Linked DNA regions of Methylomonas sp. 11b. The protein of the gene in region 2 binds, or shares a complex with, the protein of the main gene of each other region. Links are inferred from orthologs where the notes say so. Each region holds a gene or a part of one and is shown on either strand. Other genes may lie near its edges.

Region 1 (3,291 bases), 2.4 Mb from region 2 along the record:
CGTCTCGGTAGGCATTGGGTAGCCCTCTGCCATTACCAAGTCGCGAGGAAGCTCGATGTAAACCGGTTTACAAAAGCGACGCGCCGCTTCGATGGCGTGGTCTATTTGCCGAAAGGCGATCACTGGATCGTTGAGCACCACCGACGCACAACTAATGCGTTCGAAAATTTCCCGCTGGAACGTAAACGGTCCAAAACGATGATGAATTAGCGGATCGTCTTTTTGCTCGCTAACGCCGGGTGCGCCGCTGATAAGCACCACCGGCGAGGATTCCGCGTAAGCGCCGGCTATAGCGTTGACGGTATTTAAAGCACCGACACCGTATGTCACCGCCAACGCGCCCATGCCCGCGCAACGCGCATAACCGTCAGCAGCGAAGGCGGCGGAATCTTCCCTGGTGGTACCTATATGCCGAACCTGACTTTTTATCATCAGATCGTAAAATCCCAGCACATAGTCGCCAGGCACACCAAAGATGTCTTTTACACCGGCCTGATATAGGCGTTTGAGGAGGTATTGTCCAATCGTGTCGAATTTGGCAGTGCTCATGCGCTTTGTAACCTCCGAATAGAATCAAACCGTGAGCACCGACGCGTATATGATCAATGCCGCTCAACCGCTTTTAACAAGACGATTAGGGGTCAATACTGCTAAGCCCCATCTAAAAAGTCAACAGACATTCATAGCTCAACAAAAATTTCAGCCACAAAAAAAGGGCCTTGCGGCCCTTTCTGTTGCGGAGTCGAACGAAGTTACTCGCTATCGACTTCTTTCATGCTCAAGCGCACGCGACCTTGACGGTCAATTTCCAGCACTTTTACTTTGACGACATCGCCTTCCGACAACTTGTCGCTGACTTTTTCAACGCGCTCGTCGGAGATTTGCGAAATATGCACCAAACCGTCTTTGCCCGGCAAAATGGTCACGAATGCACCGAAGTCCATCAGACGCACGACTTTGCCTTCGTAGGTTTTACCCACTTCGACTTCGGCGGTGATTTCTTCGATCATCCGTCTGGCTTCTTCGCCAGCCGCTCTGTCAACAGAGGCTACGTTAACCACGCCGTCGTCGGTCAAATCGATGCTGGCACCTGTTTGTTCGGTGATAGCGCGGATAGTAACGCCGCCTTTACCGATCACTTCGCGGATTTTAGCCGGATCGATTTTGAAGGTAATGATACGCGGCGCGAAGTCGGACATTTCGGAACGGGTGCTGGACAAGGCTTTGTTCATCTCGCCCAAAATGTGCAGACGGCCTTGTTTGGCTTGTTCCAATGCAACTTTCATGATTTCGGCGGTAATACCGTCGATCTTGATGTCCATTTGTAGCGCGGTGACGCCGTTTTCGGAACCGGCCACTTTAAAGTCCATGTCGCCCAAGTGATCTTCGTCGCCCAGAATGTCGGACAATACCGCAAATTGATCGCCTTCCTTAATCAATCCCATCGCAATACCGGCAACCGGTGCTTTGATAGGCACTCCGGCATCCATCAAGGCCAAGCTGCTTCCGCAGACCGATGCCATGGAACTGGAGCCGTTGGATTCGGTGATTTCCGAAACCACGCGGATCACGTAAGGAAACTCCGCCATGTTAGGCAACACTGCCGCTACACCGCGTTTCGCCAAGCGGCCATGGCCGATTTCGCGACGCTTCGGCGAACCGACAAAACCGGTTTCGCCAACGCTATAGGGAGGGAAATTGTAATGCAACATGAACGGATCTTTGTATTCGCCGGACAATGCATCGATGATTTGCGCGTCGCGCTCGGTACCCAATGTCGCCACAACCAAGGCTTGGGTTTCGCCGCGGGTAAACAATGCAGAACCATGGGTTCTAGGCAGCACACCGGTTCTGACGGTAATCGGTCTGACGGTGGTCAAATCGCGGCCGTCGATACGTTTGCGATCATTCAGAATCGCACCTCGCACGATATCGTATTCCAGGTGCTCGATGACGTTACGGATGTCTTTTTCGTTATACAGGCCATCGGCAGTCAGTTTTTCAACTACCGCGCTTCTGATTGCGCTAAGTGTGTCTTGCCTAACCAGTTTTTCCGCCACTTGGTAAGCGGCTTTGATGCTTTGTTCAGCTTCGGCGGCCACTGCGGCTTTTAATGCAGTGTTGGTTTCCGCTGGTGTCCAGGTCACAGCCGGCGTGCCAACCGCAGCGGCGAATTCGTTAATCGCATTAATCGCCACTTGCATGTGCTCGTGACCGAACAATACCGCACCCAACATCACTTCTTCGGACAATAAATCGGCTTCGGATTCAACCATCAAAACCGCATGCTGGGTACCGGCAACTACCAATTGCAGCTGTGATTCTTTCAGTGCTGGTTTGTCAGGATTCAATAAATAGGCACCGTCTTTGTATCCAACGCAAGCCGCACCCAAGGGGCCGTTGAAAGGTAAACCGGATACGGCCAAAGCGGCGGAAGCTCCCAACAGCGCAGGAATTTCGGTATCCACTTCAGGATTCAGCGACACAACAGTGGCAATAATTTGCACTTCGTTAGTGAAACCCTCTGGAAACAGTGGACGAATCGGTCTGTCGATCAGGCGGGAAATCAGGGTTTCTGTTTCGCTAGGACGGCCTTCACGTTTGAAAAACCCGCCGGGGATTTTACCGGCCGCAAATGCTTTTTCCTGGTAGTTAACGGTCAGCGGAAAAAAATCGCCGCCGCTAGCTTCTTTTTTACCCACCACTGTCACCAGCAGCGAGGTGCCTTCGACATCGATCATCACCGCGCCATTGGCTTGGCGGGCAATTTCACCGGTGGATAAGGTGACGAGACGATCGCCGTACTGAAATTCTTTCCTGATAGGATTCACTATAAGGTTCCTTTGTTTAAAGGTTATGCTGAAATGTGCCTTAAAGCAGAAACGGCGCCCGATGCGCCGTTTCCAGTTTTGGTGCTACTTACGGATGCCCAAACGCTCGATCAACGAGCGATAACGCGCAACTTCTGTGTTTTTCAGGTAATCCAACAATTTGCGGCGTTGGTTTACCATGCGCAGCAAGCCGCGGCGCGAGTGGTTGTCTTTTTTATGCGTAGCAAAATGCGGAGTCAGTTGATTAATGTTGGCGGTCAACAAGGCAACTTGGACTTCGGTTGAACCGGTATCGGTGTCTGACAAACGATATTCTTCAACGATGGCTTTCTTTTGTTCTGCGGTTAATGACATTCTTAATCCCTATCGATTAATTTTGATTAAATAAAGGCCACCGTGTGATGGCCGTGTAGCCGCTGTTTCCACAATAGGGTGTAGAAACTTTGCGGTTTTTTCCTGG
Region 2 (8,354 bases):
CCGGTTCGATGAGCGGGGTGTGGAAACGGGGTTAAGGCAAGGCTATTAGGACACCGTCAAACGAAAGGGACGGAAACAGCAAGCCAAATCTAATGCTACCGCGCCACATCTCGACTCTACCGCAGCAAGGCCATAGCGCCCTCCAGACCTGATTATCAATCTGCGCTAAGCGCTCTTTATAGCGCCCCAAGGTTATTAGTAAGCGCGCCAATTTATTTCTAATTGTTATCAGGTCTAAGGGATACGGCGTTACTTTCAACGTCCAGCTTGATGCCCTAATTGTTGAAACTGCGTCAATAACCCCCCGCAAAATCAATATTCCCGCTTGAAAAAATCGGCCGGAAGGCCAGAATGAAACGCAGAGCGCTACTGCGGTGTTAACACTGCGCAAGCGGTCGATGACGAGTGGAACAAATGAGCGGCAACGCGTGTCCTGTCTGAGGATTGAACGTTAGGGGCAATTACCACGTAAAGAGCGGGTACGGAAAGATTCAAATTGGTGCATAGTGGCGTCGAATCCCTCGAGCAATCGTGGTTTCGTATTTTGTTCATAATTGGCTGAAATGATGGCAGATGTCTTGGTTAGTGCGGCCTCACGGTAAATTTCGGGATTTCTGACTGACTACAGACCTCGAGTCTGACCTCGCCAACGGCATCGGCGGTAGGCTGGCGGGTTGGAAACTACAGTTTAGGCTGTCGAATCCCCCGCCGGCGGGCTCATCATCCATCTCCGGTTATTTCTCCCTTCCTGCTTTGCGAACAGCACTTCGGCTGTTTCTTGATGTTAGCACCTTGCTTCTGTATCCAGGCATACGCCGCAATGACATTAAAATTCCGTGGAATAGGCCTAACCGGTCAGCATTGATACAATAAGGCATTATTTCTCAAAGCCACATTATCCAGGGAGTACTTCATGATTCGCTTTCCAGCAGAATGGGAAACACAATCAGCCGTTATCATTGCTTGGCCGCATCACAGCGGCGACTTTACCAATCTGTCCGCCGTCGAAGACACCTATCATTTTGTCGCCACTACCATCAGCCGCTTTCAGCCCTTGGTGATTATTTGTAAGGACGGCGAGCATCAGCAGCATATTCAGACGCAACTGGGCCACAACGACAAAATTCATATGGTGCAGGCCGATTACAACGATATTTGGCTGCGGGATACGGTGTTTTTGACGATGGAATGGGAGCATCCTAAAGCCAGCGTGCAGTTGCTTAACTTTCGATTCAATGGCTGGGGTAAGAAATATCCGCATGCGGCCGACGATGCCTTGAATCTGGCGCTGTTTGCGCATCCGATTTTCAAAGGCCATCCTACCGCGACGCTGGACCTGGTGCTGGAAGGCGGCAGCGTGGAATCGGACGGTCAAGGTACCGTGATGACCACCAAAAATTGTCTGCTCAACCCCAACCGCAATCCGGATTTGTCGGAAGCGGCAATTGCCGGGCAGTTGCAAAACTATTTGGGCGCGAAGCGGATTTTATGGGTCGAGCAAAGCAATCTGGCAGGCGACGATACCGATGCGCACATCGATACGCTGGCGCGGTTTTGCGACGCCAATACGATTGCTTACACGGCTTGCGAAGACAGCGCAGATCCGCATTTCCAAAGTTTGAAAAATATGGAAGCGCAGTTAAAAACCTTTAAAACCGCAAATGGTGAAGCGTATCAGTTAGTGGCGTTGCCCTTACCAAAACCAATTTTTGACGAACAAGGCCAGCAATTGCCGGCTAATTACTCGAATTTTTTGATCATCAACGGCGCAGTGTTGGTGCCGGTTTATGAAGACGCGATGGATGCGGTGGCGCTGGAGCGGCTGAAAACCTGCTTCCCTAATCATGAAATTATCGCCACGCCTTGTCGGCCATTAGTACATCAGTATGGCAGTTTGCATTGCGCGAGCATGCAGGTGCCGGCATTTGTGAAATTGAATTTCTAAAGTCTTCACCCAATTTCTCGGTGCAATACGCTATCGCTATTGCACCCTACCTAGTTTTTAAAGCCGATTAACCATGAAAAAATCGATTATCGCCTGCGCCGTGCAGCAGCCTTGCAATCGCGGCCGGGAAACCAATCTGGCTTATTCGATCCGTCAAATCGAAACAGCTGCCCAACAGAACGCCGATCTGGTGGTCTTGCCCGAACTACATCTCGATCATTATTTCTGCCAAAGTGAAGACACTGCCTGTTTTGATTTGGCGCAGCCAATTCCCGGCCCGGCTTGTGAAACGCTGGCTGAAGTGGCCAAGGCCAACCAGGTGGTGATTGTCTCGACCATTTTCGAGAAACGCGCGCCGGGTTTGTATCACAACACTGCCGTGGTGTTTGATAGGGACGGCAGCATCGCCGGTACGTTCCGGAAAATGCATATCCCTGACGATCCTGGGTTTTACGAGAAGTTTTATTTCACGCCTGGCGACCTGGGTTTTACCCCAATCAAAACCTCGATAGGCAAGCTGGGGGTGTTGATCTGCTGGGACCAATGGTATCCGGAAGCGGCGCGCTTGATGGCGCTGGCTGGCGCGGATGTTTTGATTTATCCGACCGCAATCGGCTGGAATCCCGAAGATGACGCCGCTGAAAAGCAGCGCCAGTGCGATGCCTGGATTACGGTACAACGCGCGCATGCGGTGGCGAACGGCATTCCAGTTATTTCGTGTAACCGCATCGGTTTTGAAGCTGCGCCGGATCAGGCGCCGGGCATTCAGTTTTGGGGAAATAGCTTTATCGCCGGCCCGCAAGGCGAGATTCTAAGCAGCGCTGACGATAGTCAGGATGTGTTGTTATTTGCCGAACTTGATGCGCAGCGCAGCGAAGATGTCAGACGCATTTGGCCGTTTCTGCGGGATCGCCGGATAGATGAGTATGCCGATTTGAAGAGACGGTTTATCGATTAAACGCTGATGAGTTCAGCGACTTGAGAAAGCCGGGCAACAGCAAGAACTGTTGCCCGGCTTTTTTAATCAGTCTTCGCTAGCGCTACGGCTGATAGGTTCTTGAGGTGTTTCGCTGTGGCGATTGTTGCTGCGCTCGGCGAACTCTCTGTCATAAGAGCGCGGCTGGCTGGCTGCTTCGCCGCCTTCGGAATAGCTGGACGCGGGGGCTGGACGTTCGCCGTCTTGATTTCCCGCTTGGCTATTCTCGCCAGCTTCGCCACCGGCGCTTTGCTCGGGACGTCTCTCGCCGCCGTTGCGCGGGCCGCGTCTGCGGCTACGGCTGCGGCGGCTACGTTCTTGCCCGCCGTTCTCTTTTTTGGCGGTTGCAGCGGCGTCTCCACCGTTTTCCTGGTCAATAGCCACGGTTTGTTTCGGCTCGGCCGGTAAGTTGCCGGTAGCTTCACTATTTGCCGCGCCGTTGGGTGGGCGACGGTTGTTGTTACGGCGGTTGTTGTTACGACCTGATGTTGAGCGCTCGCCTCTCTCCCCTCGGTCGCCGCGATCTCCACGGTCCCGGCGATTGTTTCTACCGGATCTGGGTTTGTCTTCGCTGCTTTTTTCAGCGGCTTCAGAGCTTTCTGAGGCTTTGCTACTCCCGATCAGACGCTGCCAGAAGCGTTGAATCAAACCGGCAGAGGTTTTTTTGCTTTGTACGGGGGCAGGGGAGTCTGGTAAAAACTCCTTGATAGCGGCTTTTTCGGCTTTGGGACCGGCCTGTTTGGCAAATTCCGGTACTGAAATATCTTCTTCCTTGATATGCAAATGGCTGGCTTTTTCTTCGCTAACTTCGCCGGCCGATTTGATGCGTTCGATGTCGTAAGACGGCGTTTCCAGATGTTTGCTGGGCAACACGATAATGCCTACTTGCAGTCTGGTTTCGATTTCCTGAATCGCCGCGCGTTTCTCGTTCAACAAGAACGTCGCGCAATCGATAGGCAGATGGGCGATGACGCGCTCGGTGCCTTTTTTCATCGCTTCTTCTTCGATCAAGCGCAATACAGCCAGCGTGACGGATTCGACGTTACGGATGGTGCCTTGGCCCTTGCAGCGAGGGCAAGTCAGTTGCGTCGAATCGCCCAGTGAGGGACGCAGACGCTGTCTGGACATTTCCATCAAGCCGAACCGCGAGATGCGACCGGTCTGGATGCGGGCACGGTCGATTTTCAGGGCATCGCGCAAGCGGTTTTCCACTTCGCGTTGGTTTTTGTTCGACATCATGTCGATGAAATCGATGACGAACAAGCCACCCAAGTCGCGCAAACGCAGTTGGCGGGCGATTTCGTCGGCCGCTTCCAGGTTGGTGTTCAGCGCGGTTTCTTCGATGTCGCTGCCTTTGGTGGCGCGCGCCGAGTTGATGTCGACCGAAGTCAATGCTTCGGTATGATCGATGACTATCGAGCCGCCGGAAGGCAGAGACACTTCGCGGCGATAGGCCATTTCGATTTGGGTTTCGATTTGATAGCGGCTGAACAAGGGCACGCTGTCCTGATAGAGTTTGGCCTTGTGCAGATTGTGCGGCATCACCTGTTTCAGGAAGTTATGCACCAGCTTAAAGGCGCCTTCCTGGTCGATCAGGATTTCGTCGATGTCGCCGCGCAAGTGATCACGCAGGGCGCGAATGATCACGTTGCTTTCCTGGAATATCAGGAAGGGCGCCGTTTGTTCGCTGCTGGAACGGTCGATGGCTTCCCAGAGTTGCAGCAGGTAGTTCAAATCCCACTGTAGCTCTTCGACGTTTTTGTCGGAGCCAGCGGTGCGGATGATCAAGCCCATGCTGTCCGGAATTTCCAAAGCAGCCATGGTTTCGCGCAATTCGCTACGGTTGTCGCCTTCGATGCGGCGGGAAATCCCACCGGCTTTCGGATTGTTCGGCATCAGCACCAAGTAGGTGCCGGCCAGACTGATGTAAGTCGTTAGCGCCGCGCCTTTGTTGCCGCGTTCTTCTTTTTCGATCTGAACGACGATTTCCTGGCCTTCGCGAATATTGGACTTGGAGGATTTACCTTCTTCGTTATCGCCTGTTCTATATTCAGGAGCGATTTCCTTGAACGGCAGGAAACCGTGTTTTTCGGCGCCGTAATTAACGAAGGCGGCTTCTAGGCTGGGTTCTACCCGAGTGATGATACCTTTATAAATGTTAGATTTTTTTTGTTCTTTTGAAGGAACTTCGATGTCGAAATCATAGAGTTTCTGACCATCTACCAATGCCACCCGCAGCTCTTCGGGCTGCGTGGCGTTGATAAGCATTCTTTTCATTAAATTATCCTTATTGTAATTTGTATCCTACTTAGAGCTTAAACAGGTTTGGTTGTCGCGGATAAAGGCGGCGTGTTTCCCAATATGTACTTAAGTGAGCGGCCAGACTGACGGAAAACTGCAATTAGTTGTAGTAATTGTCGCAGCGGGTTATCGGCATTGCCGAGGGTGGCGCTTGAAAAGTGGGAGGTCTGTTATACCGAACTCTATTCTAAGGATGCAGCTCGCTCATCATGGGTTGAGCGATAAAACCCGAAAAAATTCTTTTAGGTCAGCGCGAAGACACAACGCTGAAACCCCGGTCTTTAAATTTTTATAGCTAAAGTCTATCCAAAGATAAACTAGCCTAATATAGCAATGTTTATTGACAGCAGCAATTTTAAACATGGCTGGCGGATATGTTGTTATTATTTGCTGCATGAATACCGCAGAAAATCAGACCAATCCGCAAGTACAATGGCTAGAGATTACCGAGGCAAACAGCGAACAAAGGCTCGATAATTTTCTGATCACTTATCTCAAAGGCGTCCCCAAAACCCGTATCTATCGCATGGTTAGAAAGGGCGAAGTTCGGGTCAATAAAGGCCGTATCGACGTCAGTTACAAGTTGCAGTTGGGCGATATTGTGCGAATTCCCCCGGTCAGAGTCGCGGAAAAAAAAGACGAAATCATCGTTCAGCCCACCTTGAAGTTCAGCCTGGAAAACCACATTCTCTACGAAGACGACGGCTTTATCGTGTTGAACAAGCCAGCGGGTTTTGCGGTGCATGGCGGTAGCGGCGTCAGTTCCGGCGTGATCGAGGGGCTAAGACAGGTTCGGCCGCAACAGAAATTTTTGGAGCTGGTGCATAGGCTGGACAAGGAAACCTCCGGTTGTCTGTTGATTGCCAAGAAGCGCTCGGTATTGAAGCTATTGCATGAACTTTTTCGCGGCGATGGTATTCAGAAGACGTATCTTGCCTTGCTGGTTGGGCAGTTCCAACGCAAGAAGCAGTTAGTCGAGGTGCCCTTGTTGAAAAACGTCGCCCAAGGTGGCGAACGGATGGTGGTGGTCAGCCAAGCCGGCAAATCCGCGGAAACCTTGTTCACCCGCTTGAAGCAGTTTCAGGATGTGACCTTGGTGCATGCTGCACCCAAGACTGGCCGCACCCATCAGATTAGGGTGCATGCTGCTTGGTTGGGGCATCCGATTGTGGCCGACGACCGCTACGGCGATGACAGTACGAATAAAACCTTTAAAAAGCGCGGCTACAAACGTTTGTTTTTGCATGCCGAGCAATTGCAGTTCGCCCACCCTGTAAGCGGTGCCGTGCTGCACTTCACGGCGCCTTTACCCGAGGATTTACAAGACTTGCTGAATCATGAAAAACCGCTTTGATTTAATTATTTTCGATTGGGACGGTACTTTGATGGATTCGGTGGACTGGATCGTGCATTGCATCCAGCAAGCGGCGATGAATTGCGAATGTGCGGTGCCAGACGTGCAAGCTGTCAGGGACATTGTCGGCTTGAGCATCGAAAATGCGATGAAGCAATTGTTTCCGGATGAAGAGTCCGATATCCGTCAAAAGATCGCTGCCGATTACGCGAAAACCTTTTTTACCAAGAAAATTGGCCCTGACGACTTGTTTCCCGGTGTGCATGAGATGTTGAAGCAGTTTCGTGACCAAGGGTATCACTTGGCTGTGGCGACCGGCAAGAAAAGCACGGGTTTGCATGCGGCAATGAATGCGACAGGTGCGGCAGGTTTGTTTTCTACCACGCGCTGCGCGGACCAAACGGCTTCCAAGCCCAATCCGCTAATGCTGGATGAAATCATGGCCGAACTGGGCGTAGATAAACAGCGGACCTTGATGGTCGGCGATTCGGTGCACGATTTGCAAATGGCTTTAAATGCGCAAGTCGCGTCAGTCGGCGTCACTTGCGGGGCGCATTCCGCGGCAACCTTGCAAAAGTACAATCCCTTGTTGTGTGTGAACTACCCCACCGACTTAATCGGAATCATATAGGAGACAAATGGTGGAGAATAATTACGATCTTCCCGAAGATAATGCTGAAAACAGCCCCGGTTGGGAAAAGTCGGTGCTGGAAAAATTGGCGTTCGCGGCGATCGATGAGCAAAAAGCCGCGCGGCGCTGGGGAATATTCTTTAAGCTGCTGACCTTTGCTTATTTGACTGTCGCGTTGGGTATAGCGGTGTATCCAAAATTTAAGGAGGGCATCGATTCCGGTACGGGCGAGCATGTGGCTATCGTCGATGTGTTGGGGCAGATTGTAGAAGGTGAGGCCGCCGGCGCCGATACGGTGATTGAGGGCTTGCGCGATGCAGCCAAGGATAAAAATACCAAGGGTATCATCCTCAATATCAATTCGCCCGGCGGCAGTCCGGTACAATCGGCATACATTTACGATGAAATCAGGCGCTTGAAAGTCGAACATCCGCAATTGCCGATTTATTCGGTAGTGGGCGATATGTGCGCATCCGGCGGTTATTATGTTGCTTCGGCTACCGACAAGATATTCGTGAATCAGGCCAGTATCATCGGCTCTATCGGCGTAATCATGAATGGCTTCGGTTTTACCGATGTGTTGGACAAACTGGGCGTGGAGCGGCGCTTGTTGACCGCCGGCGCGCACAAAGCCATGCTCGATCCGTTCTCGCCGGTCAATCAGCAAGAAAGCAAGCATATGCAGTCATTGCTGGATCAAGTACACCAACAATTCATCGGTGCGGTGCGGGAAGGACGCGGCAAACGTTTGAAGGAAGTCGAAGCGCCGGAGATGTTCTCCGGGCTGATTTGGACCGGTACGGAAGGCGTCAGGCTGGGGTTGGCGGACGATTTCGGCAGCGTTGATAGTGTCGCGCGCGACCAGTTCGGCACCGAGGAAAAAGTAAACTTTACCCCGCAGGAGCGCTTGATCGACCGCTTGGCCGGCAAGTTCGGCGCCTCGTTCGGTCATGCCATTGCCAGCAGTTTGCCTATTCCGGCAATACAGTAGCCGAGGGGCGTTGTCGGAGTTATTTACTTAATTTTGGCAAGACAGTTGCTTATCTGTTGGCTTTTATGGATAATGCGCAACTCTTCAGCGTCTTGCTGATGTTTTATGGTTACTGTGTCGGTCCTCTCGCAACGATACGCTGTAAACCCCGCCAGG
Region 3 (3,281 bases), 1.6 Mb from region 2 along the record:
CGCCCAATATGATGTGATCGCCGTCGTTGAAACGGTGGACGTCGTAACCTTGACCGACTCGGATCATGCTTGTTGCTCCATGTAGAATTGCGCCAGCGCCAGATCTTCGGGCCGGGTGATTTTGATGTTGTCGGGTCGGCCTTCGACGATTTTGGGTTTGTAGCCCAACAATTCCAATGCACTGGCCTCGTCGGTAACGGCCGGATTGCCTTCGGTTTGCTGCAAAGCGTCGCGCAGCATGCCGTATTTGAACATTTGTGGCGTCAACGCCCGCCAGACATGTTTGCGGTCTATCGTTGCGGTAATGGTGTCGCCGTCGACGTGTTTCAGCGTGTCGTGTGAAGACAGCGCCAGAATGCCGCCGACCTCATCGTTTTTGAGCGTGTCGATTTGCAGATGAATATCAGAAGCCGTCAGACAGGGTCGTGCGGCGTCATGCACCAGCACCCAATCGTCCTCGGCGGCTTGGCCCTGCAAAGCTTTCAGCGCCGACAGCACCGAGTCAGCCCGCTCCTTGCCGCCCGGTGCGGTAATCACATCAGGATGTTTGGATACGTCTAATTCCGGCCAATACGGATCTTCAATCGATATAGCGACAGCCACGGCTTGAAACGCACCGGATTGCAATAAGCGATTTAAGGTATGTTCAATGACGGTTTTGCCGGCCAGCGGTAGATATTGTTTAGGGCGGTCGGCTTGCATACGTTTGCCGACGCCGGCTGCCGGGACTACCGCCCAGCATCTAAGAATTTGATTCATGCTCTACTCAAGCACTTGAAAGAAGGTTTCGTTTTCCTTGATCATGCCCAATTCATAGCGGGCACGCTCTTCGATGGTTTCCAAGCCACGGCGCAAATCCAGCACCTCGGCATACAGGGAATCGTTGCGTTCCTTTTTTTCCTGGGCTTCCTTGGTCAGGGTGTCGAGACGTTCCCGATAATCGCTAATCTGCGAGACGCTGGCATCACCTAGCCACAACCGATACTGGAAGTGAACGATTAATAGGATGATGATGGCGATGAGCGTTTTTATAGCGAATTCTCAACAATGTAGGTTGGGTTAGCTCTATCAGAGCGTAACCCAACATTTAATGCCAACGCGTTGGGTTACGCCCTTCGCTACCGCTTAGGGCTAACCCAACCTACGCTTTTTATTTCAGCATTTTAAACGCGCTGCGGCCGGCGTATTTGGCTTTGTCGCCCAACTCGTCTTCGATTTTCATCAGACGGTTGTATTTGGCAACACGATCGGAACGGCTCAATGAACCGGTTTTGATTTGGCCGGTGCCGGTCGCGACCACCAAGTCGGCGATGGTGGTGTCTTCGGTTTCGCCGGAACGGTGAGAAACTACCGCGCTGTAGCCGGCAGCAGCAGCCATATCGATAGCCGCCAGGGTTTCGGTCAAGGTACCGATTTGGTTGACTTTGATCAGGATGGAGTTAGCGATGCCTTTCTCGATACCTTCTTTCAGGATAGCAGGGTTGGTCACGAACAAATCGTCACCGACCAACTGGATTTTGCCGCCCAATTTTTCGGTTTGATATTTCCAGCCGTCCCAATCGTTTTCGTCCAGACCGTCTTCGATGGAGATAATGGGGTACTTATCAACCCACGCTGCCAGGAAATCGACCATTTCTGTGGAGTTGAAACTGCGATTTTCCGCAGACAACACGTATTTACCGTCATCGAAATATTCTGAAGCAGCAGCGTCCATACCCAGATAGATGTCAACGCCCGCTTTGTAACCGGCTTTTTCAATCGCTTCCAGGATCACTTCGATGGCTTCTTCGTTGGAAGACAAGTTAGGCGCAAAGCCGCCTTCGTCGCCCACAGTGGTCGCTAAACCGCGGCTTTTCAATACTTTAGCCAGGTTGTGGAATACTTCCGCACCGTAACGGATCGCTTCGCGAAAGGTTGGCGCGCCGACAGGCAGAATCATGAACTCTTGCAAATCAACGCTGTTATCAGCATGCGAACCGCCGTTGATGATGTTCATCATCGGTACAGGCAAAATAAATTCGCCGGATTTGTTCAGGAATTTGTACAACGGTACACCGGCTTCTTGTGCAGCAGCGCGCGCGGCAGCCATGGAAACGCCCAAGATGGCATTGGCACCAATGCGGCTTTTGCTTGGGGTGCCGTCCAAGGCAATCATTTTTTCGTCCAACGCGGCTTGGTTGTTGGCATCCATACCGACGACCGCTTCGCGAATTTCGGTGTTGACGAAGTTAACGGCGTTCAATACACCTTTACCCAAATACCGAGCTTTGTCACCGTCGCGTAATTCGATCGCTTCGCGTTCGCCGGTGGATGCGCCGGAGGGCACCATCGCACTACCGATGATGCCGGATGCCAAATACACTTCCGCTTCAACGGTCGGGTTACCGCGTGAATCCAGAACTTCTCTTGCCTTTACGTCTACTATTCTTGCCATTATTTTGCCCTATAGAGTGGTTTCAATCAGGCTGGTGGATTTAACAGCCCGGTCTATCGTTACTAACATTTCCAATAATTCTTTCATGCGGTGCAAAGGCCAGGAGTTGGGGCCGTCGCTCAACGCTTCTTCCGGTTTGGGATGCGATTCCATGAAAAGTCCGGCAATGCCCACTGCCACTGCCGCCCTCGCTAAAACAGGCACATGCTCGCGCTGACCGCCGGAAACATTGCCTTGCCCGCCCGGTAACTGCACGGAATGAGTGGCGTCGAATACCACCGGGCAACCGGTGTCGCGCATCACAGCCAACGAACGCATATCCGAAACCAAATTATTATAGCCAAACGACACGCCGCGCTCGCAAACCATGATTTGCTGATTGCCGGTGGCTTTGGCTTTAGCAGCGACATTGGCCATATCCCACGGCGCTAAAAACTGGCCTTTTTTGATATTCACCGGCTTGCCCAAAGCGGCGACGCTTTGGATGAAATTGGTCTGGCGGCACAAAAACGCCGGTGTTTGCAGCACATCGACCACCGCCGCAACTTCTTCTAGCGGTGTATCTTCATGGACGTCGGTCAAAACCGGCACATGCAATTGTTGCTTCACTTTTTCCAGGATCTGCAAACCTTTTTCCAGACCCGGACCGCGAAAACTTCCCAATGAAGAACGGTTGGCTTTGTCGAACGAGGATTTGTAGATAAACGGAATATTCAACTCGTCGGCTATTTCTTTCAATTTACCGGCGGTATCCATGGTCATTTGTTCGCTTTCGATCACACAGGTGCCGGCGATCAGGAAAAACGGCTTATCCAGGCCGACTTCGAAATTACATAATTGCATGTTT

Evidence for each region. The genes of interacting proteins can lie anywhere in the genome.
Region 1: the proteins of METH11B_RS0117960 (region 2) and pnp are in contact, whole or in part, in a cryo-EM structure (PDB 9QH0), measured with the Escherichia coli proteins. The link is inferred for Methylomonas sp. 11b from one-to-one orthologs.
Region 3: the proteins of METH11B_RS0117960 (region 2) and eno are in contact, whole or in part, in a solved structure (PDB 2FYM), measured with the Escherichia coli proteins. The link is inferred for Methylomonas sp. 11b from one-to-one orthologs.

The regions. Positions count from the first base shown.
Region 1 is NZ_KI911557.1:1,339,075-1,342,365, forward strand. Bases 293-3,291 are described here. They hold pnp (polyribonucleotide nucleotidyltransferase), read right to left. Parts: upstream 2,832-3,291; coding sequence 753-2,831; downstream 293-752. Other genes in these bases: METH11B_RS0106190 (alpha-keto acid decarboxylase family protein), read right to left, coding at 293-549; rpsO (30S ribosomal protein S15), read right to left, coding at 2,916-3,185. Also shown: more of METH11B_RS0106190, read right to left, coding at 1-292. UniProt on the Escherichia coli protein: Involved in mRNA degradation. Catalyzes the phosphorolysis of single-stranded polyribonucleotides processively in the 3'- to 5'-direction. Also involved, along with RNase II, in tRNA processing.
Region 2 is NZ_KI911557.1:3,741,036-3,749,389, forward strand. What follows is about bases 2,585-5,572. They hold METH11B_RS0117960 (Rne/Rng family ribonuclease), read right to left. Parts: upstream 5,199-5,572; coding sequence 2,970-5,198; downstream 2,585-2,969. Other genes in these bases: METH11B_RS0117955 (carbon-nitrogen hydrolase), read left to right, coding at 2,585-2,903. Outside these bases: METH11B_RS0117950 (agmatine deiminase family protein), read left to right, coding at 914-1,945; more of METH11B_RS0117955, read left to right, coding at 2,019-2,584; 23S rRNA pseudouridine(955/2504/2580) synthase RluC, read left to right, coding at 5,617-6,576; METH11B_RS0117970 (HAD-IA family hydrolase), read left to right, coding at 6,560-7,207; signal peptide peptidase SppA, read left to right, coding at 7,215-8,198. UniProt on the Escherichia coli protein: Endoribonuclease that plays a central role in RNA processing and decay. Required for the maturation of 5S and 16S rRNAs and the majority of tRNAs. Also involved in the degradation of most mRNAs.
Region 3 is NZ_KI911557.1:2,095,985-2,099,265, forward strand. Bases 293-3,281 are described here. They hold eno (phosphopyruvate hydratase), read right to left. Parts: upstream 2,435-3,281; coding sequence 1,151-2,434; downstream 293-1,150. Other genes in these bases: ispD (2-C-methyl-D-erythritol 4-phosphate cytidylyltransferase), read right to left, coding at 293-759; METH11B_RS26645 (septum formation initiator family protein), read right to left, coding at 763-1,032; kdsA (3-deoxy-8-phosphooctulonate synthase), read right to left, coding at 2,444-3,277; METH11B_RS0110135 (CTP synthase), read right to left, coding at 3,280-3,281. Outside these bases: ispF (2-C-methyl-D-erythritol 2,4-cyclodiphosphate synthase), read right to left, coding at 1-67; more of ispD, read right to left, coding at 64-292. UniProt on the Escherichia coli protein: Catalyzes the reversible conversion of 2-phosphoglycerate (2-PG) into phosphoenolpyruvate (PEP). It is essential for the degradation of carbohydrates via glycolysis.